3 regions of the Streptosporangium sp. 'caverna' genome follow, and region 3 is predicted to be linked to each of the others. Evidence: riboswitches for the same ligand, from Rfam matches in the RefSeq annotation. Region 3 holds a riboswitch; each other region holds the start of a gene.
The links. Region 3 has a riboswitch for cyclic di-AMP ahead of DKM19_RS53125 (hypothetical protein). Riboswitches for the same ligand answer to the same signal wherever they lie in the genome.

Region 1: linked by a shared signal. The riboswitch ahead of DKM19_RS43735 (glycoside hydrolase family 25 protein) and the one ahead of DKM19_RS53125 (hypothetical protein) in region 3 are both predicted to bind cyclic di-AMP.
Region 2: linked by a shared signal. The riboswitch ahead of DKM19_RS11840 (C40 family peptidase) and the one ahead of DKM19_RS53125 (hypothetical protein) in region 3 are both predicted to bind cyclic di-AMP.

Annotation. Positions count from the first base shown of each region.
Region 1 is NZ_CP029711.1:10,123,533-10,127,927, forward strand. It holds gene DKM19_RS43720 (dihydrofolate reductase family protein) at 1-11, shown strand, start outside; gene DKM19_RS43725 (alpha/beta fold hydrolase) at 273-1,133, shown strand; gene DKM19_RS43730 (hypothetical protein) at 1,366-1,749, shown strand; gene DKM19_RS43735 (glycoside hydrolase family 25 protein) at 1,773-2,552, opposite strand; cyclic di-AMP (ydaO/yuaA leader) riboswitch at 2,565-2,710, opposite strand; gene DKM19_RS43740 (GTPase family protein) at 3,225-4,395, opposite strand, start outside.
Region 2 is NZ_CP029711.1:2,683,411-2,687,805, forward strand. It holds gene DKM19_RS11830 (class I SAM-dependent methyltransferase) at 1-244, shown strand, start outside; gene DKM19_RS11835 (Rrf2 family transcriptional regulator) at 296-730, opposite strand; cyclic di-AMP (ydaO/yuaA leader) riboswitch at 1,345-1,503, shown strand; gene DKM19_RS11840 (C40 family peptidase) at 1,622-2,101, shown strand; gene DKM19_RS11845 (hypothetical protein) at 2,199-2,984, shown strand; gene DKM19_RS11850 (M48 family metallopeptidase) at 2,981-4,258, shown strand; gene DKM19_RS11855 (glycosyltransferase family 4 protein) at 4,273-4,395, shown strand, end outside.
Region 3 is NZ_CP029711.1:8,555,887-8,560,281, forward strand. It holds gene DKM19_RS36890 (roadblock/LC7 domain-containing protein) at 1-170, shown strand, start outside; gene DKM19_RS36895 (hypothetical protein) at 183-554, shown strand; gene DKM19_RS36900 (alpha/beta fold hydrolase) at 602-1,462, opposite strand; gene DKM19_RS53125 (hypothetical protein) at 1,590-2,297, opposite strand; cyclic di-AMP (ydaO/yuaA leader) riboswitch at 2,520-2,668, opposite strand; gene DKM19_RS52825 (lytic polysaccharide monooxygenase) at 2,927-3,811, shown strand; gene DKM19_RS36915 (DUF4253 domain-containing protein) at 3,943-4,395, opposite strand, start outside.

The sequences.
Region 1 (4,395 bases), 1.6 Mb from region 3:
CGCAGGGTTAATCCTCGGGGCCCACGCGCGGGATCAGCCGCTCCCGGTGGGAACGGTGGAACGGCGAGAACGGTGAGAACCCAGTACAAGGACGCGACGGAGGAGTGTCTCCTGCCGGTTCCGGCGGCCGGTCTCGGGGATCGGGGTACAGCCGAAGGCGTACGGCTCGCCCCCGGGCTTCCCGGCGCGAGGGCGTAGGGCGCTCTCCCCCCGGGCAGACCTACCTCGGAGAGAGCTCACTCGTGGAAAGGCCCACGGCCGGAGGAGGGGCGATGCCGAGAACTTCGATGGTGGACGGATTCCAGCTCTGCTACGACATCGCGGGCGACGGGCCGCCCACCGTGCTGCTCCATGGCTGGCCCGGTGGCCGGAGCGACTACCGGCACGTGATCCCCCTGCTCGCGCCCACGCGCCAGGTCGTCGTCCCCGATCTGCGCGGGTTCGGCGGCTCCGACAAGCATCTCGCCGACCCCCGGGAGCAGTACGGCGCCGCCGGGCAGGCGCGCAGCGTCATCGGCCTCATCGAAGAGCTCCGGCTCGACCGGCCGGTGCTGGGCGGGTACGACATCGGAAGCCGGGTCGCCCAGAGGATCGCCCAGGACCGCCCCGACCTCGTCGGCGGCCTGGTCCTGTCTCCGCCCCTGCCGGGCATCGGCGAACGAATGCTCGGCGAACAGGCCCAGCGCGAGTACTGGTACCAGGCGTTCCACCAGCTGGCGCTGGTCGAGCAACTGATCGACGGCAGGCCCGAAGCCGTACGTGACTACCTGCTGTATTTCTGGTCGCACTGGTCCGGGCCGGATTTCGAGCCCGACATCGACCACCTGATGCCCGGCTACGCGGAGCCGGGAGGGTTCTCCGCCTCCATCGCGTGGTACCGCGCCGGTGCCGGGACCATCGCCGTATCGGCCGCCGAGCGGCAACCCGAGCCGGAACATCGCATCGCCACACCGACCATCGTGCTGTGGCCCGAGCACGACCCGCTCTTCTCCCGTGACTGGTCCGACCGGCTGGCGGCCTTCTTCAGCGATGTCGAACTGCGGCCACTCGACGGGTCCGGCCACTTCACTCCCCTGGAACGCCCCGAAGAGTTCGCCGACGCCGTGACGACGGTCGGCTCCCAGCGCCCTTAACGACGCGATCCCACGGCCATCCCGTCAGTCCTACAGAACACACAATCATCATTGAAGGCCGATTGTGGTGACGAACCGCCTACCGAACATGGGTGTGGTGCGGCACTCTTCGCTGAAGAGAGGTATGCATTTCCTCGGAAGCGGCCGGAGACCTAACTAACGACGAATCGTTATTTACCGGGGCAATGCGGAGGGCAGAAGGGGCGGGGTCCACGTGGCACTCGGGCGAGTAATGACAGCATTCCCCATCGGGGATACGGAAGACCGTGAAGACTCCGTCACCGACGCGACGGCGGAGCAGCATGACAAGGCGCTGGCCGTCGTGCAGCGGCTGTTGAAGGCCCGGGGAGTTCGCGCCTACGCCGCCCACACGATCGGCCTCAGGCTGCTCGGGACCGGCGGTCTCCATCCGCTGGGGGAGAGCAGGCGATACGCCCCCGAGCTGATCGTCCACAGCGGCGCGGGATGGGTGTTCGCCACGGTGACCGTGGGGGCGCGTTCCGGCTGCTACCTGGTGTCCCTGTGGAACGGCTTCGACCTTCGGACGGTCAAGCGCGAGCACCCGGAAAAGGTCGCGGACCTGATCCTCTCGATCCGGCCCGAGGAGAGGGCCTGAAGGATGTCGTGGCGGCGGACACCTCAGGCGGGGCGGCCGAGGGCGCGCAGCTGATCGGGAGTCAGCGTGGAGATGTCCTGGTCGATGGGGGTTTCGGAATACTGGTGAATGGCCCAGGACTTCCAGTCGGCGGGCGGGGTGACGATGCCACCGCTGTAGAAGGCCACCCAGAGGGGATACTGGGCCAGGCCTGCGCCGTAGGTGTTGGCGAAGTTCCAGCTGCTGTAGACCATCGGCTTGACGCCGGTCTTGGCCTGGACACGGGCAAGCCAGGCCTTGGCCCAGGCGTTGACCTCACTGACGGACCTGCCGTCGGTGGTCTCCAGATCCAGTGCCAGCAGATCGCCGGGCTTGGCGGGCTGCTGGTTCACCACCGCGAGGAAGAAGTCAGCCTCGGCGATCGGGTTGTTGGCGGGATGAGCAAAGTGATAGGCGCCGCGCACGATGCCCTTCTTGGCCAGCTGGCTCCAGTGCCGGGCAAATGCCTTGTCGCGAAAATCCAGTCCCTCGGTGGCCTTGACGATGCCGAATTTGGCCGGGCTGGCATCCCAGTCATGGTCCGCCTGGTAATTGGAGACATCCTGGCCGTAGGTCGACACCTCGGCGCGGGCCCCGCTGAGGGAGGCGGTCTGCCCCAGGTTGACCGGCGCGGTGAGCGCCCTGGCCGAAGTCTGAACGGCACCGCTCACGGTCGTCGCGGAAAGGCTGGAGGCCAGGGCAGGGCTGGCGGCGAGAACCGCGCCGGCGACAACGGTCGCACCCATCGCGGACATGAGGGGACGGGGAAAACGATATTTGGACATGCGGGGATCAACTCCTTGCTTCCATGCCGCCTACCGGGTTAGCTGACGGGTTCGGGCGTGGAAGTGCCCTACACGACGCCATGTGGAATGGGCCGCGATTCACCCCAGAAGATTGGGTCCCCGGCTCCGTGAACGCACGGACTCGGCAGCCGCGCTCATCCCGCGACGGAAATCTCTGCGGGACGAGACCACGGTCTCGGTAATGATCAGAGCACTATCCGCGCCACAATTTGGCTGAGGCCATAACTTGGCTGGATATACGTATGCCCGAGATCCCGAAGGTAAGCGATGAGAGTCGAATGATGCAAGGCATCGTCATGTCGGCCTAACGAAATCCCTTACGGCATAGGCCTTTGATGAACAAATCTTTTACCTTTGGCAGGTGGGTTCGGGGCCTCGGAAAGCCCCATTCGGCCTTGAGATGCCGAGGCCAAGGGTGTCACCAGATACGAGCGTGTCACCAGATACGTGTGAGTCCTGTACGACCAGGTCAGAGACGCCGTCAAGGGCGCCGGACGTGGCAGGGAACCGCCCGTTCCCGTCACGAGAACATGTTGATGCCGACCACCGCTGCCGCGGCCGGCTTTCCGAGCTGGGCGGTCGACCTCCTTTTGTCGAGTGGTGAATCCGGTACCGCAGGCACGGCGGCAGAAAGCCGGGAACCCGGGCCGTTCAGCCCCCGTCCCGGGCCACCGTGATCGCCTCGACGAACCGGCGATATCTGGACAGCTCCCCGTCCACGGGTTCCAGCACGAGCTCGCGGGCGACCTGATCAACGCTCGCGCGGAGCGCCTTGGCCGCTCTGCGCGCGCGGCGCCGGCCACCGAGCCAGGCCGCCACCCGGGAGAGCAACGCGATCACCAGCCCGAGGAGGACGCCGCCGATCAGCAGGAAGGTGGGCCAGGGCAGATCGCCCACGGTCGGCAGGAACGGCTGCGGAAGCCGCAGATAGTCCATTCCGACCAGGCCGAGCAGCCATACCCCGCCCGCGATCATGGCCGCGAGCACCAGCCACTGCGCCAGCCCGACCGCCCGCCACCATCTGGGCCGCCTGGAGACTCCGAGCGTGGTGGCGGCCACGGCCCGGTCCAGACCGTCCTCCAGCTCGTCTCCGTGTGACCGCGCGGCCTGCCGTACGGCCACCGCCCACGGCCTGGGCAGTCCCGCCGAGGCGGCCCCGGCGGCCTCCCGGATCGCGGTGTCCATGCGGGAACGCTGGACGACGGTCGTGGCGGGCATGGAGCTGCGTCCCACGGCCTCGCCGGAGCGCGGATTCGGGGAGGTGCCCAGGTGGAGGCGGCGGAGCGGGTCGGGGCGGAACCGGCGGATCCACCGGGTGATCGGCCAGCCGGTGGCCGCGACCGAGCGATGGCGATGGGCCTTGGCCACGGCCTCGACGACAACCCGCACCCCTGCCGCCTCCGACAGCGCGTCGGTCAGCGGCCTGGCCAGACGGTCCACGGACACCTCCGGCGGGTTCACCGGCGTCTCCGCGTCCGAACCGGAACCTCGACCGGCTCCAGACCCGGAACCGCGACCGGCTCCAGCCTCGGAGCCAGATCCACGACCAGAACCAGAACCGGAGTCGGAGACAGCGCCGGAGCCGGCCGGTTCACCCTCGATCTCCCGCGACGGCTCATCGGCAGGGCCCATGCCGCTGGACGCCCTGACGAGCGCGTCCGCGGCCGTGCCGACGTCGGCGGCCAGGCGGGTGGCCCAGGACCGCCGGTCGGAGACCCGGGAGGTGAGAAGGGAACGCAGCTCGGAGACACCGGCCCCGGTGCGCGTGGAGACCCCGACCACGGGCACCCCCGTCAGCCCGTCGTCGTCGAGCAGCCTCCGC
Region 2 (4,395 bases), 5.5 Mb from region 3:
GACCCTGTTCGACGAGCAGCGGCAGAAACATATTCTGGACGGGGTGTCGGCCGCGCTCGCTCTGGGCGGGAGGTTCAGCACCGTCATCACCCTGTCCGCGATGCCCTCCAGGCGGTTCAGGCAGTTCCGCGGGCTCCTGAACCGCACCTTCGCCACCGTCGGCACCATGGGCCCGGTCTGGCTCAACGTTCCGCCCGCGCTGGTCTTCACGGCATCGAGGTCCCACTCCGACCTCGGGGAGTGAGGGCCTGCCGGTAAGGGACGCGACACCCTCGGCTCCGGCCGGGCGCGTCTGTCATCGCTGCTGGGCCAGCACGTCCCGGAGGACGTCGGCGACCGAGGTCTGGGCGAGCTGTTGCCGCACGGCTTCTTCGAGTCCGCCGTACACACGCCGCAGCGCGGGCTGGATTCCGTAGCCCACCGGGCAGCCCTCGTTCGGCGGAGTGCGGTGCATGCCGAACAGGGGGCCCTGCTCGACGGCCTGGTGAACGTCGAACAGGCTGATCGACTCGGGATCGCGAACCAGGCTCCATCCGGCTCCCGCGCCGCGCCGCGCCTCCACGAAGCCGGCCTTGCGGAGATCTCCGAGGCAGCGCCTGATGACCACCGGATTGGTGTTCACGCTGCCGGCGATCTGCTCCGAGGTCACGACCTCGCGGCCGCCACGCCGGTCGAGCTCCATCCACGCCAGTATGTGCGCGGCGATCGTCAACCTGCTGTTCGCGCTCATCATCGCCCCATCTCCGCTGGATGTAACAGTACATGTTATAACAACCGCCGCCAAGCGCCCGCTTGGTCTTGGCATGCGGGGTCGGCGGCCGGAAACGCACCAAGCGAGGGGCTGTTTCCGTCTGCCGTTATCGGCCGGTTTCCGCATGCTCGTCCCGAGTCTGGGCCATCGCTTGCGGAGTCCTCCGGTGATCCGCCGTCCACGGTCGGAGCGGTGAGGATCGCGGCGAGAGCGACGGTGAATGATCCTGCACGGAAGTGAATGACCATAGGCGGCGACAAAGATCGTGCGCGGTGACGGAGATCATATTGAAGATCAAGTCAGATGTGACGTATCTGACAGAAATAGAGCATTTGCCGTGGTGATTCATGGAATGTGACCAGAGTCATATCTCAATAGCATAAATAGCCCTTATGCAGGGAGTCTGGAAGGGTGAAGAGCTCTCTTCGATCTTCGAACATGACGATTGCTTTGCCGAACGTTGAAGACCGGGGTAGTTTCTGGCGTCGCGACGTTCAAGCCATGCCGTCGCGATGAATGTCGGCCCCCAGGGCCGGTGTCTCTCATAGAAATCCAACCGGCCACCGCTTCTCCCCATCGGGGTTCGACCCCACTGCGGTGGCCTGCCGAATCCATGCAGCCAGGAGGCATGGAACCGGGGACCCAATGGGCCCTTAAAAGCGTGGCCAGGGGTGAATCGGCGCATTTCGCCGTAGGGCATCTTCCCAGCCCGAATCCGTCAGCTAACCCGGTAGGCATCAGTGGAAGTCCCAAGGAGAAATCCTGTCTACCACCCTGCATAACCCCCGTTTGTCGCGCCTTTTCCGCCTTTCCATCGGCGGGTTCGCCCTCACAATGACCGCCTCAGCCGGAGCGGTCACGTTGGGGCCCATGGCGGCACAGGCGACGGCGAACAGCGCGACCACCCTTCAGGTCAAGAGCACGGCGAAGACCTCGACTCAGGTCGGAAGCACGGCGAAGGCCAGGTTGAGCAAGGTCGCACAGCAGAAGGTGAAGGCCAAGAAGGCCGTCTCCACGGCCAGGAAGCAGATCGGCGCCCCGTACCGGTGGGGAGCCACCGGTCCCGGCGCGTTCGACTGCTCAGGGCTCGTCCAGTACTCATGGCGGAAAGCAGGCGTCAAGCTCCCCCGCATCACGTACAGCCAGTACAGGGCTGTCAGGAAGAAGGTCTCGTGGCGCAACCTGCACCCCGGTGACCTGATGTTCTTCAGCGGGAAGGGCCACGTCGGCATGTACGTCGGCAAGGGCAGGATGGTCCACTCGCCGAGCAGCGGCAAGACGGTCCGGATCGTGAAGCTGGAGGGGTACTACAAGTCCTCCTTCACCGGAGCGGTCCGTCCCGGCGGCTAGCCCAGGGATCAGAGGCCCAGGGATACAGGGATACGGCCCCGTCCATCCGCGCGGATGGACGGGGCCGCTCCATGCCCGTCGAGTAGCATCAATCCATATGTCCGTCCCGAAGGGGCGCCGCGCCGTGCTCACCGGGATGCTGGCGCTGATCAGCGCCGCTCCGCTCGCCGGAGGTGGGCCGATTCCGCAGGACACGCGCGGTCTCTGGCCCGGCGCGGCCACCGTCGTGCGAGGTGAGCGCTCCCTCGTGATCGGCCACGGCGTCCCGTACGGAAGTCTCCGTGATCTGGCCTCCAGGGCCGACCGCGCCCGCCGCGGCGTCGAGGAGGTCTGGGGTCCGGTCCGGGCGGTGATCCTGTTTCCCGCCACGGACGCCGAGGCCGCGGCGCTCGCGGGAGCCGGCGGCACCGGCGGCCTGGCAGCCCTGGCGACCTCGGATCGGGTGATCGTCCTGCCGTCGGGCTACGCGAGGCTCAGCGAGGTCGGCCGTGACGTGGTGATCACGCACGAGCTCACCCACGTGGCCACCGGCGCGACCCGGGGCGGCCGGGTGCCGATGTGGATGTCGGAGGGCTTCGCCGACTACGTGGGCTACCGCGACGCCGGGATCGCGGTCCGCACGGTCGCCGCCGAGCTGGCGCTGGAGGTGCGCGACGGCATCCTGCCCGCCCGTCTCCCCGGGCCCGGCGACTTCGCCCCCGGAGCGCCGCGGCTGGCGCAGGCCTACGAGGAGGCGTGGCTCGCCTGCCGTCTCATCGCCGAGCGCTATGGCGAGAAGGCGCTGGTGAGGCTCTACGGTAGCGATGTCGGGAGCACCCTGGGCCTGTCCGAGGCGTCGCTCGTCGGGGCCTGGCGCGACTACCTCCGGAGGGAACTCGGATGACGCTGAGTAAGACGGACACGCCCGCGGGACTCCGGACGGCGGGGTGGGCGCTGGCCGCCCTCGGGGCGGTCACGCTGGCGATCGTGGCGTTCACCACACCCTGGCGAGAGCTGGCCGCGGGGGCGCCGACCGTCGTCCCCGACCCGGCCCGCGACTTCCTCCCGGAGCAGATCGCCCGCGCGGAGACCTTCGACGCACTGGTCAGCGTGCCCTCCTACCTGTCGCTCGGCCTGACCCTGGTCGTCGCGGGAGTGCTGGTGGGCACCCCGCTGGGCGCACGGCTGCTCGGCCGCCTGAGAGGACCGTGGTGGCTGCGGGTGCTGCTCGGCGTCCTGGGGCTGTCGGTGGCGGTGGCGATCCTGCGCTGGCCGCTGGGGATGTGGTCGGAGACCCACCTGCGCGCCTTCGGGCTGTCCACCCAGACCTGGGCGACCTGGACGGCCGACCGGATCAAGAACCTCGGCGTCAGCACCGGGCTGACCGCGATCATGGTGCTCGCGGTGGTCGCGCTGGCACGGCGCTTCCGGCGCTGGTGGATCCCCGCGGCGATCGGCGCGTTCGTGCTGACCCTGCTCGCCTCGTTCGCCTACCCGGTGGTGATCGAACCGATCTTCAACGACTTCCGGCCGATGGCCGCCGGGCAGCTCCGCGACGACCTGCTCACCATGGCTGCCAGGGACGGCGTGCCGGTCGAGGACGTGCTCGTCGCCGACGCCTCCCGGCGGACCACGGCGCTCAACGCCTACGTCTCCGGATTCGGCGCGACCCGCAGGATCGTGGTCTACGACACGCTGCTCCGGGCGCCCGCCGACCAGGTCGAGCTGGTGGTCGCGCACGAGCTGGGCCACGCCAAGGCGGGCGACGTGCTCTCCGGCACGCTCATCGGCGGCCTGGCCGCGGCGTGCGGGGCGTGCCTGCTCTACCTGGTGACCTCGGCGGGAGCCGTACGGCGGCGTGCCGGGATCCCCTCGCTCGCCGATCCGAGGGCGGTGGGACTGATCATGGGGCTGCTGAGCCTGGCCACGGTCCTGTCCGGTCCCGCCCAGAACCTGATCAGCAGGCACATCGAGGCCCGCGCCGACGTCCACGCGCTGAACCTGACCAAGGACCCGGCGACGTTCATATCCATGCAGAAACGGCTGGCGATCTCCAACATCTCGGATCTGTCGCCCGACGCCTTCGAATACCTCCTCTACGCCTCCCACCCCACGACCCCGCAGCGCATCGCCATGGCGCGCTCCTGGGCCCTGCTGCACGGCCTCCCCGCGCCGTGAGCGCCGTGAGCGCCGTGAGCCGCACCCTCATCGTCACCAACGACTTCCCGCCCCGGGCCGGCGGGATCCAGTCGTTCGTGTACGGCCTCGCCGCCTGCCGCCCGCCGGACTCGGTGGTCGTCTACGCCCCCGAATGG
Region 3 (4,395 bases):
CGTTGATCTCCGGCACCAACGGCTACGCGGTCTTCTACGCCGCCGGCCCCAAGATCGTCCTTACAGTCCTCGCACGCCCCGGTACCAACCTCGGGCTGCTCCGGCTGGAGGGCCGCAAGACGGCGGCGAACCTGGCCGCCATCACATCTCACATGTCGGTAACTCAGTGATCGGAGCCTGGAATGGGCAACATGGACATCTCCCTCAAGGAGATGATGGCGATCGACGGCGCCATCGGCGCGGTGGTCGTGGACTACAACAGCGGGATGGCGCTGGGCGCGCTCGGCGGTTCCAAGGACCTTGACCTTCAGGTCGCGGCGGCGGGTAACACCGAGGTCGTCAAGGCCAAGATGCGGACCATGGAGTCGCTGGGCCTCAAGGACGGCATCGAGGACATCCTCATCACCCTCAGCGGCCAGTATCACGTGATCCGGCCGCTCGCCGGCAGGAGCGGCAAGGGTCTCTTCCTCTACCTCGCGCTCGACCGCGCCCGGGCCAACCTCGCACTCGCGCGGCACTCCCTTCGCGGCATCGAGGAAAAGCTCGAGGTCTGATCCTCCGGTACGGCTTACGCCCCGGGAGGCGTAAGCCGTACCGGAGCTCAATCTTCGGCGGCCGCGGTGAGCTCGCCGATCGCGCCGACGAACTCGGGCCAGAGCGGGCGGGGCAGATCGTGCCCCATGCCGGGGAAGGTGACGAGCTTGGCTCCGGGGATCGCCTCCGCCGTGGCGATCCCGCCGGAGAGCGGCACGAGCTGGTCGTCCTCACCGTGCAGCACGAGGGCGCGCACCGTGAGCTCCTTGAGCATCGGCGCGCGGTCGGCGGAGGCCGTGATCGCGGCGAGCTGCCTGGCCGATCCGGCGGGATCGAAGGACCGGTCGTAGCTCAGCCCGGCGAGCCTGGTGGTCCGCTCACGGTCGAGCGGATATCCCGGGGAGCCGATGACCTCCCAGGTGGCCAGCGCCCGCTGGATCGCGGTCTCGCGGTCGGACGCGGGGGGCGCCATGAGCGCCGCCATCGCCGCCTGGGTGGGCCGGGCGGCCTCCGGGCTCGGAGTGGACATGATCGAGGTGAGGCTGTGCACCCGGTTCGGGTGGCGGATCGCCAGCAACTGAGCGATCATGCCGCCCATCGAGGCGCCGACCACGTGGGCCGACTCCCAGCCGAGCGCGTCCAGCAGCCCCGCGGCGTCGTCGGCCATGTCGTCCAGCAGGTAGGGGGCCTGCATGTTCTCGCCGAAAACGGGGGTGCCCGCGTCGTGGAGATGGGTGCTCTCACCGACGTCGCGATTGTCGAACCGTACGACATGGTGTCCCGCGTCGGCGAGGACCCCGCAGAACTCCTCGTCCCAGTGGATCATCTGGGAGCCGAGTCCCATGACCAGGAGAAGCGGGCGGCCCCGGGGGGAGCCGAAGGTGTCGTAAGCGATCTCGATGCCGTTCGCCGAGGCGCGCTGAGTCATGGCACTCCTACCGTGCTGGGTCCCGCGAATGTCCTGCCGATCCTGCGGAACAGAATGTCATTCGGTAGAAACGAGGACAAGAGCGGGAGTCCGGCGTCGTAGGCGCCCGGCCCGGTTGGGCCGCTGGTCAGTCGTTGACGACGTCGACCTTCGGGGGCGTGGCGGGGTTGTTGTCCTTGCGGCTCCACGCGCCGGTGGAGAACGCCATGGGGTAGTTCTTCTTGCCCACGCCGTCGCCCCACTTGGTGACCACGTACTGGACGTCGATGTGGCCCAGGCCTCCGTTGCCCTCCACGGCGAGCGTGTTGGAGTTGAACGTGCCGCCGGTCAGGTCGGCGAAGGTCTTGGCGTCGATGTCGATCATGATTCCGCTGCTGGAGGGCGTGCCGGGGCCGCGGTCGCCGACGAAAAAGGGGGCCTTCTTGCCCTTGTAGATGATGTAGCCCTCGGTGAACAGCGGCCAGCTCGGGCTGGCGATCATGCCCTTCTGCATCGGCTTGCCGCTCGCGGGCAGGCCGGTGTCCCCGGCGCGGCCGGAGGCGTCGTCCCAGAAGTAGGAGGCCTTGGTCGAACCCTTGAGGAGGGGGACGTCGGAATCGGGCTTGGGGGTGGGGCTCGACGCCTTGAGGCCCGTCGGTGCGCTGAGGCCCGCCGGTACGTCGAGGCTCGCCGGTGCGAGACCCGCCACGGCGGGGGATGCCGAGGTGGGGATCGCGTCCGCGCAGTACGCGGAGGCAGGGAGCGCCGAGGCGACACCGGCGGAGGTCAGGATGCTCGCGCCAAGGAGGGTGGCAGCGGCGAGACGGTTCTTATGCGGACTGAGGGAGAAACGCATGGAAGAGCCTCTTTCGCGAGGGAATGGGGCAGCCGCGTGCGACACACGGGGAGGAGGCACTGGCGGAGACGCGCTCACAGAACGGGAGGACGTAGCCGGATCAACCGGGCGCTACGCGGAGCACGTGCGGGAGGACACCGCTATCAGGTGCGGCGGAGGTGCTAGACGATCGACACGAACGGAAGATGCACCGGTACGAACATGACGCGGTGATCCATAGGGATCTCCTCTCCATCTCGTCTACCGGGTTAGCTGACGGGTTCGGGCGGTGGAGTTGCCCTACCGCCGCACGTTCGCGGCGGATTCACCCCAAGAAGTGGGCCCCCGGCTCCCGAGGCCCTACTGACCTTGGGATTCGACGCGGCTGGCCGCTCCTTCCGATGAAGGGCAGGTCGCCAACCGGTAAATGGGACACTACCGACCCAAACGGACAAAGCAAAGCAAAAGCCACGAAAGCCCCAGAAGATCTACCTGCAATCGTCAAGGAACCCTTACCGGGCAGACCTTGACCATCTTGCTCGCGGGCGTTAACTTCGGTGAAACTATTAGTAAAGTTACCTAATAGTTGACCGACGATCATCGCCTTGAAGTGCGATTTCTTCCTTTCCACCCCCGGGGGAGACAGTCTGATGAACAAGCGTAAGATCGCTTTGATCGCCGCGGCCGCCAGTGCGCCGGCCCTTCTCTCGACGGTGCTGATCACTTCCGCGCAAGCCCATGGTTCGATGGAATCCCCGGTCAGCCGGGTCTACGCGTGCTTCCTGGAGGGACCGGAGAGTCCCGACACCGCCGCGTGCAAGGCCGCGGTCACGACCGGCGGCACCCAGCCGCTCTACGACTGGAACGAGATCAACATCGGTGACGCCGCCGGCCGGCACCGTACGATCATCCCCGACGGCACACTGTGCAGCGCCGGGCGCGCCAAGTATCGGGGGTTCGACGCGGCCCGCACCGACTGGCCCTCGACCGCGCTCCCCGCGGGCGGCGCCTACACCTTCCGGTACAAGGCCACCGCGCCCCACCCGGGCACCTTCGAGGTGTACGTCACCAAGAACGGCTACAACCCCGCCCAGCCGCTGAAGTGGTCGGACCTGGAGACCACGCCGTTCCTCAAGGTCACCAACCCGGGCCTGGTCAACGGCGCCTACGTCATGCAGGGCCAACTCCCATCGGGCAAGAGCGGGCGCCATCTCATCTACTCGATCTGGCAGCGCTCCGACAGCCCGGAGGCCTTCTACACCTGCTCCGACGTGACCTTCGGCGGCGCCGTCTCCCCCAGCCCGACCCCGACGGTCACCCCCACCCCGACTCCCCCCGTCACCCCGAAGCCCACCCCGACCCCCACGCCCACCCCGACTCCCCCGGGTTCGGCGCAGGCCTGGCGCGCGGGCGTCTCCTACGCCACCGGAGCGCTGGTGACCTACTCCGGGGCCACCTACCGCTGCCTCCAGTCGCACACCTCGCTGACCGGCTGGGAGCCGTCCAACGTCCCCGCCCTCTGGCAGCGCCTCTGAAAACCTCGAGCCGCTGAAAAATCTCGGGCCTCCGAAAAACCCCGAGGAGGCCCGGCCCGAGGCGGCCGGGTCTCCTCGACGGCCTCCCGCACCGCCCGCGCGAGTGGTCAGGCGGGCAACGCGTCACCCGGTCAGTCCCACCAGAAGGACCAGGCGTTCCTGCCCTTGATCTGCTCCGCGTAGTCGATCAGCGTCCCGGCGCCCTGGGTGATGCTGTCGGGACAGAACGTCCAGTGTTCGGCGGCGACGTGCAGGGCGTGTTCCGAGGTCACCGGGGGCGCGGCGATGCTCAGGTCCAGGGTGTTGAATCCCATGCCGACCACCCGTGCCCCGAATCTGTCCTCCCAGCTCCGCACCACGGCGGCGAGCGGGACCATCCACTCGTTGTGGTTCAGGGCGCCCTGCCACCCCATGACGGCCAGCGCGTCGGCCCCCCGGTCGGCCGCGATCAGCCCGAGAGGGGTCCTGCGCTCGGCCACGAGCCCGGCGTACCAGTCGGCGACCACGCCGGGGTCGGCGGCGAGCTTGCCCGACGGGGCCGGACCCGGGCACTCGGGACCGAACGGGTCCAGCAGCTCCAGCTG